One region of the Paenibacillus sp. sgz302191 genome, then DNA from elsewhere that is predicted to be linked to it. Evidence: riboswitches for the same ligand, from Rfam matches in the RefSeq annotation. Region 1 holds a riboswitch; the other holds the start of a gene.
What was found. A riboswitch is a leader RNA that binds a small molecule or an ion and turns the genes downstream of it on or off. The one in region 1 is predicted to bind ZMP and ZTP.
Positions count from the first base shown of each region.

Region 2: it holds a riboswitch for ZMP and ZTP, as region 1 does, so the genes downstream of both, AC3G2T_RS20970 (DJ-1/PfpI family protein) here and rpiB (ribose 5-phosphate isomerase B) in region 1, are expected to answer to the same signal.

Region 1 covers NZ_JBYLHY010000032.1:45,385-50,012, forward strand. The annotation lists gene glyA (serine hydroxymethyltransferase) at 555-1,808, opposite strand; gene AC3G2T_RS31955 (TIGR01440 family protein) at 1,862-2,467, opposite strand; gene rpiB (ribose 5-phosphate isomerase B) at 2,486-2,944, opposite strand; ZMP/ZTP riboswitch at 3,045-3,125, opposite strand; gene AC3G2T_RS31965 (low molecular weight protein arginine phosphatase) at 3,254-3,859, opposite strand; gene AC3G2T_RS31970 (manganese efflux pump MntP) at 3,887-4,447, opposite strand; gene AC3G2T_RS31975 (L-threonylcarbamoyladenylate synthase) at 4,512-4,628, opposite strand, start outside.
Region 2 covers NZ_JBYLHY010000014.1:132,135-136,762, forward strand. The annotation lists gene AC3G2T_RS20965 (MFS transporter) at 1-831, opposite strand, end outside; gene AC3G2T_RS20970 (DJ-1/PfpI family protein) at 1,754-2,341, opposite strand; ZMP/ZTP riboswitch at 2,392-2,472, opposite strand; gene AC3G2T_RS20975 (LysR family transcriptional regulator) at 2,510-3,436, opposite strand; gene mdcA (malonate decarboxylase subunit alpha) at 3,595-4,628, shown strand, end outside.

The DNA of each region.
Region 1 (4,628 bases):
CATTGGAACATTTCACAAATTTAATAAAAGAAAACAGGCAATTCGTCCCCCGCCGAGCTTCCGGTTCAGGTTGCGGTGCTGGAGTGGAGGCCGCGTTACTCCTTCCACCGGTTGCGGCACTGGCGTCGAGGCCACAAGGCGGTTTGGCAGAGAAAATGCCTGCAAAAATGCAGGTTTTTTCCGCATAAATGGTTCGTTTTGGCGAAAAGCCTGCGAAAGTGCAGGAATTTTCGATAAAAATGAACCAGAGCCCCTGTTCGCGGCGAAAAGCCTGCACAATTGCAGGAATTTTTCGTCACCGGCGTTTCAACCGGGAAAAAACTGTACTTTTGCAGGTTTTCCTCATACTAACAAGCAGATTGTGCGACCGGCTCTGGCGTGCAGGTTTCCGGGCATCATCAAAGAGCAAGTAGACCCGATTATTTTCATTCTTTAGGGTGACTTCTACGGCGTCCTGAGGGTTTGGGCAGGTTTTGCGGAGCACTCCGCCCCCGTAAACTTAAAAAAACCGACCCCGGCATCATCCGGAGTCGGTCGTTGCAGATCAAAATCAATTAATAGCTCAAACCTGGATAAAGCGGATATTGCGCCGTCAAATCCTTCACGATGCCGCGAGCTTGTTCGAGCGTCGCTTCGTCTTTAGGATTTTTAAGCGTAAGCGCGATGACTTTCGCGATCGTTTTCATCGCTTCTTCGCCCATGCCGCGGGAAGTCGCCGCAGGCGTGCCAACGCGGATGCCGCTTGTGATGAACGGGCTTGTCGGATCGAAAGGAATGGCATTTTTGTTCGCCGTAATGCCGATTTCGTCCAAAACATGCTCCGCGTCTTTACCGGTAATGTTCAGGCTGCGCAGATCGATCAGCATCAAATGGTTGTCGGTGCCGCCGGAAACGAGCTCGATGCCTTCCGCTTGCAGAGCTTCGGCCAGCGTTTTCGCGTTGTTGATGACGTTTTGCGCGTAAGTTTTGAATTCAGGCTGCAGCGCTTCGCCGAAAGATACGGCTTTTGCCGCGATCGTGTGCATCAAAGGTCCGCCCTGGGTGCCCGGGAATACGGCTTTGTCAATGGCGGCCGCCCACGACTTGCGGGTCAATATCATGCCGCCGCGGGGACCGCGAAGCGTTTTGTGCGTCGTAGTCGTTACGAAATGGGCGTGCGGCACCGGATTCGGATGCAAGCCTGCGGCAATCAGACCGGCGATGTGCGCCATGTCTACGAAGAACAATGCGCCTACGTCGTTCGCGATGGAAGCCAGCGCTTCAAAATCGATAATGCGCGAATATGCGCTCGCGCCGGCAACGAGCATGCGTGGCTTATGCTTGAATGCCGCTTTGCGGACTTCGTCGTAATCGATGCGGCCGTCTTTTTCGCTGACGCCGTAAGCGACGAAATTGTACAAAATGCCGGAAGCGTTCACCGGGCTGCCGTGCGTCAAATGACCGCCATGTGCCAGGTTCATGCCGAGAACAGTGTCTCCATGACTCAATGCGGCCAAATAAACGGCCATGTTCGCTTGCGCGCCTGAATGAGGCTGTACGTTCGCATGCTCGGCGCCAAACAGCTCTTTGGCGCGGTCGCGCGCGATATCTTCCACGATATCGACGTATTCACAGCCGCCGTAGTATCTTTTGCCCGGATAGCCTTCCGCGTATTTGTTCGTCAGAACCGTACCCATAGCTTCCATAACGGCTTCGCTGACGATGTTTTCGGATGCGATAAGCTCGATTTTGTCGCGTTGACGGCCCAGTTCCAAGTTCATCGCTTCTGCGATTTTCGGATCTTGCTTGCTTAAAAAGTTAGTAGACATGTTCAGTTTCCTCCCTGGTCTTCTTTGTATTTAAACGTACAAACGCAGCGAAACTAACAATCCGCTTTCGGAGACGCGGCAGCGTACTGCTGTTCGGCTGTCTCCTCCGAGTACACAGCCCGCATGCCGCCGATCAACTTCGGCCGCGTGTAAGCCATAGTCACATAGGCGTGGCCGATATTCCGCACCGGCGGACGAACCGGCACCGCGACACGGCGAAGGTGCATACCGATGAGCGTGCTGCCGATATCGATCCCGGCGTGAGCCTCAATCGTCTCGACGACTACGGGCCGGGCAAAATGGCGGTACGCATAGGACGCCATCGCGCCCCCGGCTTTCGGCACCGGAATGACGGACACCGGCTCCAGACGGGGATACAGCGCGAGCACGTCTTCCTCCAGCACGAGCGCGCGGTTCAGATGCTCGCAGCATTGAAATGCCGCGTGCAGCCCGAATTCCCGGCACACGCGCCCGGCCGCTTGAAAGATCGGCTCCGCCGCGTCCAGCGTCCCGGATGTGCCGATGCGATGCCCGAGTATTTCGCTCGTGCTGGTGCCGATGACAAGTAGCTGTCCGGGCTTCAACCCCCCTGCCCGAACCAGCTCACGCAGATTGGCTTCAACGGCTTCAGCAATCGTAGGCAGAATGGAATCAGTCATCGGATTCCCTCCCGCGGCTTACGGATGAAGCGCGAAGCGCTCTTCGATCTTTTGAACTTTACCGATGCGGTTCTGGTGGCGAACGCCTTGCGAAAATTCCGTTTCCAGCCAAATTTTCACGATTTCTTCGGCAACGCCAGGCCCGATGACGCGCTCGCCCATAGCCAATACGTTCGTATCGTTATGCTCGCGGGTCGCTTTGGCGGAGAACAGATCGTGAACGAGCGCGCAGCGGATTCCGGGAACTTTGTTGGCGGCAATCGACATGCCGATGCCTGTCCCGCAAATCAGGATGCCTTTATCCACTTCCCCGGCAACTACTTTCTCGCATACTTCCAGCGCATAATCCGGGTAATCGACGGAATCCGCGCAGCTGCAGCCGAGATCCAAAACCTGGTGGCCTAATGATTCGATAAAAGGAATGATGACATCTTTCAAACGATACCCTGCATGATCCGCACCCAATGCAATTTTCATCGGTAAACGCTCCTTTAAAATTCATTTGTCCTTCCTATTATAGCCCATTACCCACCGGAAAACGAAAAAAAGAGCAGGACACGCGAAAGTACGCGCGTTGCTCTTTTGCCCAGGCGACCGGCCGTATAACCCGATGCTCCATTGTGGTTAACCCCACTCGTCGCCAGTTACATCGAGTCTCAATCAATACGTCTATTTTATCGCATTCCGGCGTGCCTGTAAAGGTGATATCCGCGGGGCGGGTTCGCGCAGGCAAGGCAAGCCGATTCCGCCGGATCCGCTCCAAACCCGCTTTTCTAGGAATCAGTCCTAAGGGCCCAGCAAATTCGATCCGTTCTGCCGCTCGCGCAGCTTTTGCACCAGCTTATCCAGACATTGTCCGATTTCCTCGGCCGTTGCCCGGTAAATGTCTATGGAACCGCCGAACGGGTCGGAAATATCGTAATCGGGAATGCTTCTTTCCAGCTGCAAATACCGGCTTCTTTCTTCGGATGAAACCGTCTGAGCCAGCGCTTGTTTGAGCTGAATCTCGGCTGCAAGCCGTTCCCGCTCCTCCATCGCGCGCAGCACGTCCGGATTATCCTCCACGTACTCCTTGAGCGTATAAATTTTATCCACGGCATCCGGAAAACGCTGAACAACCGAACGCTTGTGGCCGACCGTCATCGTCAAAATCAAATCCGCCCACTGCACCTCGGCCTGCCCAATAAAAAGAGAGCTGATCTTGTCCCGGAAACCCGCTTCTTTCAAAATCGCGTCGCTGTTGTGAGAAATGGCCCCTCCCGTAACAGCGGATACGCCGGCGGAACGGACCTCGGCCGCTAGCCCTTCTTTTTGCACCTTGACCCGCAGCAAGCCCTCGGCCAATGGACTGCGGCACGTATTTCCCGTACAGACAAAAAGTATTCGCAACATGATCCCCTCCTCCTCCCCTTTATTGTATCACAGCAAAAATTTGATCCCAAATGCGAGCAAAATCAACCCGCCAAATGCCTCGCCGTACTCGCCGACCCAGTGTCCGACGCGTCTGCCTACGAGCAGGCCGCCAATCGACATCAGCGCTCCGAAGGCGCCGAATACAAGCACCGTCAGCACGATATCCGTAGCGAACATTCCCAGCGATACCCCCACCGAGAAAGAGTCTATACTTACGCTGAGCGCGAAAATAATAAGCCCCCACAAAGTACGGTGGTCGAAAGAGACGGCTTCCCCGCCGCGAAGCGAGCTGTATATCATATGGCACCCCAGCAAAGCCAGCAGGCAGCCCCCCGCAGCAGTAGCGACATGTCCCAGAAGAGAGCTGACGTAGTGCCCCATGAACATCCCCATTAAAGGCATAATAATATGAAAAATGCCGATAACGACGCTGATTTTGAGAATGTCGAGCAAGCGGACGCCCCTCATACCGATCCCTATCCCCAGGGAAAAAGCATCTAGTCCTAATGCAATCGCCATAATGATGATGGTAAGTAGCTGCCCAAGTGCAAAGGATGATGCGAGCATGCTGCAGTCCCCCTGTCCACGGTTTCTTTCCCAAGATATGCGGACAAACCGGGAATCATGCCAGCTATACTCGAACAAGCCGATGACCGGCCGCTTTGCGCAGACGATTCATAATCGCCTGGCCGATGCCGTCCTCCGGACAAGCCTCGGCATTAATATAACCAATGCCCTCTTCGTCAAA
Region 2 (4,628 bases), on a different contig from region 1:
CCACCCGACGATAAAATAAGCCAGCAGCAGGCATGTATAGTACGAAATCCGCGCAATGCCGATCTCCGTATTGTTCAAATGCAGCGTCTTGACCTGGATGATCTGGTACAGCGGGCTGGCCAAAATATTGCCGAAACCGGCAAGCATCGTCGCCCCGAAAAAATAAAGCAGCTCCCGGTGTTCCTTCACCAGCTTGAACTGCTCCCGGATGGACGAGCTGCGCGGCGGGCGCTTCTTGACCGGGCCTATTTCCTTGACCCGGGCCAGGGAAAGAATGGACAGCACCCCGGTTACGGCGGAAACGATCAGCGGCCCGCTCGGCCCCGACTTGTCCGTCCAGAAGCCGATAAAATAAGCGAGCGGAATCATCAGCGCCCCCATCGCGACGCGAACGTAGCCCATCAGCCTGCCCCGCAAATCCGGCTGGTACATGCGCGTCACCAGCGCAGCGTAAGCCGGCGCCTGTATGCCCATTAAAAGCTGAAAGACGATGGCGGTCACCACATACACTGTCGGATGTCCGAAAAAAGCCGGAAACAACAGAAGCAGCCTCCCGATCAAACTCGGAAGGACGACAAACGGCTTGGGGCTCGACTGCTCGATCCGCGACGCCCAAATCGGCGAAAACAGCAGGCCGATCGCCGGAGCTGCAGCCAAAATGCCGACCTCCAGGTTGGTCGCCCCTTGCCGGATCGCAATCGGAATATAAAACTGATTGAAAACGACATTAAAGAGACTGAATAAAGTGCCGGCGCCGAAATCGCAGTAAAAGTTGTATTTCGTCTCCGGGGTCATGTGCAAGCCTAATTTTTGAAGCACGCTGTTAGCCATCGTTAGCCAGTCTCTCCTCCGCTTGAGAGCGAATATTTCGATATGTTGTTGCCATGCCATCTATTATAGCCTATAAAGCGGAAAATTTGTTTAGCGTTTTCAAAATAAAAAAACCACCCCGCGGGTGGTGAGGGAAGCCTCCGTGCCGCTGGGCGGCGCAAAAGCGCAAGGCCGGAGCCGGCGGCATATCCTGCCTGGTTGCGCTGGATATACCTGTAAGAGCCTCCGTGCTGCTGGGTGGCGCAAAAGCGCAAAGCCGGAGTCGGCGGCATATCCTGCCTGGTTGCGCAGGATATGCCTGTAAGAGCCTCCGTGCTGCTGGGCGGCACCCATGATGATAAAAGGCATAAACGCACACGGCCGGAGCCGGCAGTCATCTTGTCTGGCAGCGTAGGGGGAAATTAGTGAAAGTGCTGTGCCGGTAAAGGAACATTTCTGCAAATGTCAGGCTTTTCATCGGATACAGGGGCTCTGACTCGGTTTTACTGAAATTGCCGCACTATCCAGGCTGTCCAGAAACCCACACGTCAGCGCCGACCGCACAATCTGCCTCGTTGCCCGAAGAAAACCTGCAAAAGTGCAGTTTTTGCTCAACGAATGCGCCGTCCACGAAAAATTCCTGCAATTGTGCAGGCTTTTCGCCGCGAACATGAGCCCAGGCCCGTTTCAATCGAAAATTCCTGCACAATCGCAGGCTTTTCTCCAAAATGTACCACTTTTGCAGAAAAAGCCTGCACTTTTGCAGGCTTTCTACTTGCGGAGTCGCCATGCCACCCGCTCCAGATCCTCAACCAGAACAGAAGAGGCGTGTCCACTTCAGCGCCACAACCCGTGCAGGGGAGGCGCGGATTGTGGAAGATCGGCTGTACCACCTCCGGTTCCTCTAACCTGCCACTTTATCCACAAGCTGATTTTCGGGGGTTTACTGCCACTCCATGATGTTTGCCGTTTCCCGGCGTCTTTCTTCTCCAAGCAGCTTGCTTACAACGTACAAAGACATATCGATCCCCGCAGATACACCGGCGGACAAAATTATTTTTCCGTTATCCACATACCGGACATCTTCCAATATTTGCGACGATTTCGGGGCCGCTTCCTGCAATTCGTCCATTGCCAGACGGTGCGTCGTAAGCTTCAATCCTTCCAATAGGTTCGCTTTGGCTAAAATTAAAGCCCCGGTGCACACCGACAAAACAAGCTCCGCTTGACGCGACGCCTCGCGAATCCAATCGGTAAGCGTCTCGTTATGCATTTCTTTTCGCGCCCCCCGGCCGCCGGGTACGAGCAAAATATCAGGAGGCGGACAATTGCGGATCGTATACCCCGGGGTAACGCTCAAGCCGCCCGATGCGGCAACGGGTCCCTCCTGTTCGGCCACCGTATAGACCCGGAAGTCTTTCCCTCTGCCGCTTCCTGTTGTAAACACTTCGAACGGGCCCGCAAAATCCAGCACTTCAACCCCCTCAAAAATCAATATCGCTACGTTTCTTGCCTGCCGTACCTGCTCCATAGGCTCATCTCCCCTGAAAATAATAAAAAAAGCATCCGGTCAATGACCGAATACTTTGCCCAGGCGTACGGCTTTATAAAAGCTGTGCTCCCTCGTGGTACTCCACGTTTACGCCAGTAACACGCCCAAAAATTTCGATGAACTATTTATATCAGAAATTTCAGATAATTACAACCTATTTTCAAAATCCGCTCTCGTCCCCTGCCGGCCAGCCGGTTCTCTCTGCGCCATCTGTCTGAAATAGTCCGCTGTAAATTCGCGGAATCTCGCCGCAGCTTCGGTGAGATACTTGTCTTTGGACCACGACAGCCAAATCGTGCGTTCGCATCTCGGCTCTTCGATCCGAAGCAGCTCGACGGCCGAGCCGGTCGCTCCTCCCCAGGTCACGGAAGGGATGAAGCCGACGCCTTGTCCGGCCCGAATCAACCCGCGGACCGTCGCAGGGTCGTCGCTTTCGAAAATGATGCGGGGCGCAAATCCCGCCTGCCGGCACAGCGCGTCCGCCGTTTCCCGCAAGTTTTTGCCCGGCCGCAGGCTGACGAACCCCTCGTCCGCCGCTTCGCTCAGCCGGATTTTTCCGCGGCTTGCCAGCCGGTGGCCGCAGGGCACCGCAAGAAAAATTTCCTCCGTAAGCAGCGCTCTGCTCTCCACGCCTTGAATGGGCACGGGCGAAGAGGACAGGCACAGATCGAAATCGGAGCGCATCGCCGCGAGGGAAGCATGCTGCAGCAAGTGAAAGCTGATTTGCGGATGCTTTAGCCGGAAGGAAGCGAGTAAATCCGGCAGCAGGTGCGAGCCGACCAGAACGGCAAGCTCGATGCTGCCGCCGGTCTCCCCCGACATATCCCGAATCTCCCTCTTCCCGTCCTCCAAAGCCGCGATGGCGGTGTCCACTTTTCGGAGGAACGCTTTGCCATATGCGTTCAAACGAATATATTTTCCGGTGCGGTAGAACAGTTTGACATCCAAATCTTTCTCCAGCGCGGAAATCATTTTGCTCAGCGCAGGCTGCGGAATGCGAAGCTCCGCCGCCGCCTTCGTCATATGCTCCAGCCTGGCGACGGTTTGAAAATATTTTAGCTGCAGCAGCTCCATGGCAACCCCTCATCTATTCGATATTGAATATAATTCTTATACATAATTATATATTATCCGATATGTATAGACTACCTGTATACTATTTTCAAAAGGATACACATACAGGAGTCTGTCCGATGTCGGACTCCTAGTACCCCGAACGAGGAGGATGCGGTATGAATCAAACGATACATGCGCAAGCGGCGCGCTCCTGGACGACGCGGCGCGACGAAAAAGCGCGGAGGCTGCGGCAGGCAAGCCGGCTGATGGAAGGGCGTCTGCTGCCGACAGGCAGCATCGTGGAAGCGCTCGAAGCGCTGATTTTACCCGGCGACAGGGTCGTGTTGGAAGGAAACAATCAGAAGCAAGCCGCTTTTTTGTCCGAATCGCTTGCCAAAGTCGATCCCGGCAAAATCCACGGCCTGCATATGCTCATATCCAGCATCTCGCGGCGCGAGCACCTCGATATTTTCGAATACGGCATTGCCCGGAAAGTCGATTTTTCCTTTTCGGGGCCGCAGAGCCTGCGCATGTCCCAAATGGTCGAGGACGGCAAGTTGGAAATCGGCGCGATCCATACTTATTTGGAGCTGTACGCCCGCATGTTCGTCGACCTCATTCCCGACGTTGCGCTGGTCGCTGCGGACAAGGCGGACCGGCACGGAAACCTGTACACGGGGCCGAATACGGAAGAGACGCCGGCGATAGTCGAAGCGGCGGCCTTCCGCAACGGGATCGTGATCGTGCAGGTCAACGAGATCGTCGACGAGCTGCCGCGCGTCGATATTCCGGCTTCCTGGGTCGACGTCGTCGTCCCCGCCGACAAGCCTTATCCGCTGGAGGCATTGTTTACGCGCGATCCGCGGCAAATTACGGACATTCAAATTTTGATGGGCATGCTGGCCATTCGCGGCGTCTACGAACGCCATCAGGTGCAATCCCTGAATCACGGCATCGGCTTCAACACGGCGGCGATCGAACTGCTGCTCCCCACCTACGGCGAATCGCTCGGACTGCGCGGCCGCATATGCCGGCATTGGGCGCTCAACCCGCATCCGACGCTCATTCCGGCGATCGAAAGTGGCTGGGTCGAGAGCGTGCACTGCTTCGGCGGCGAGGTCGGCATGGAGGCGTACGTCGCGGCGCGGCCGGACGTGTTCTTCACCGGCCCCGACGGCAGTCTCCGCTCCAACCGCGCCTACTGCCAGAT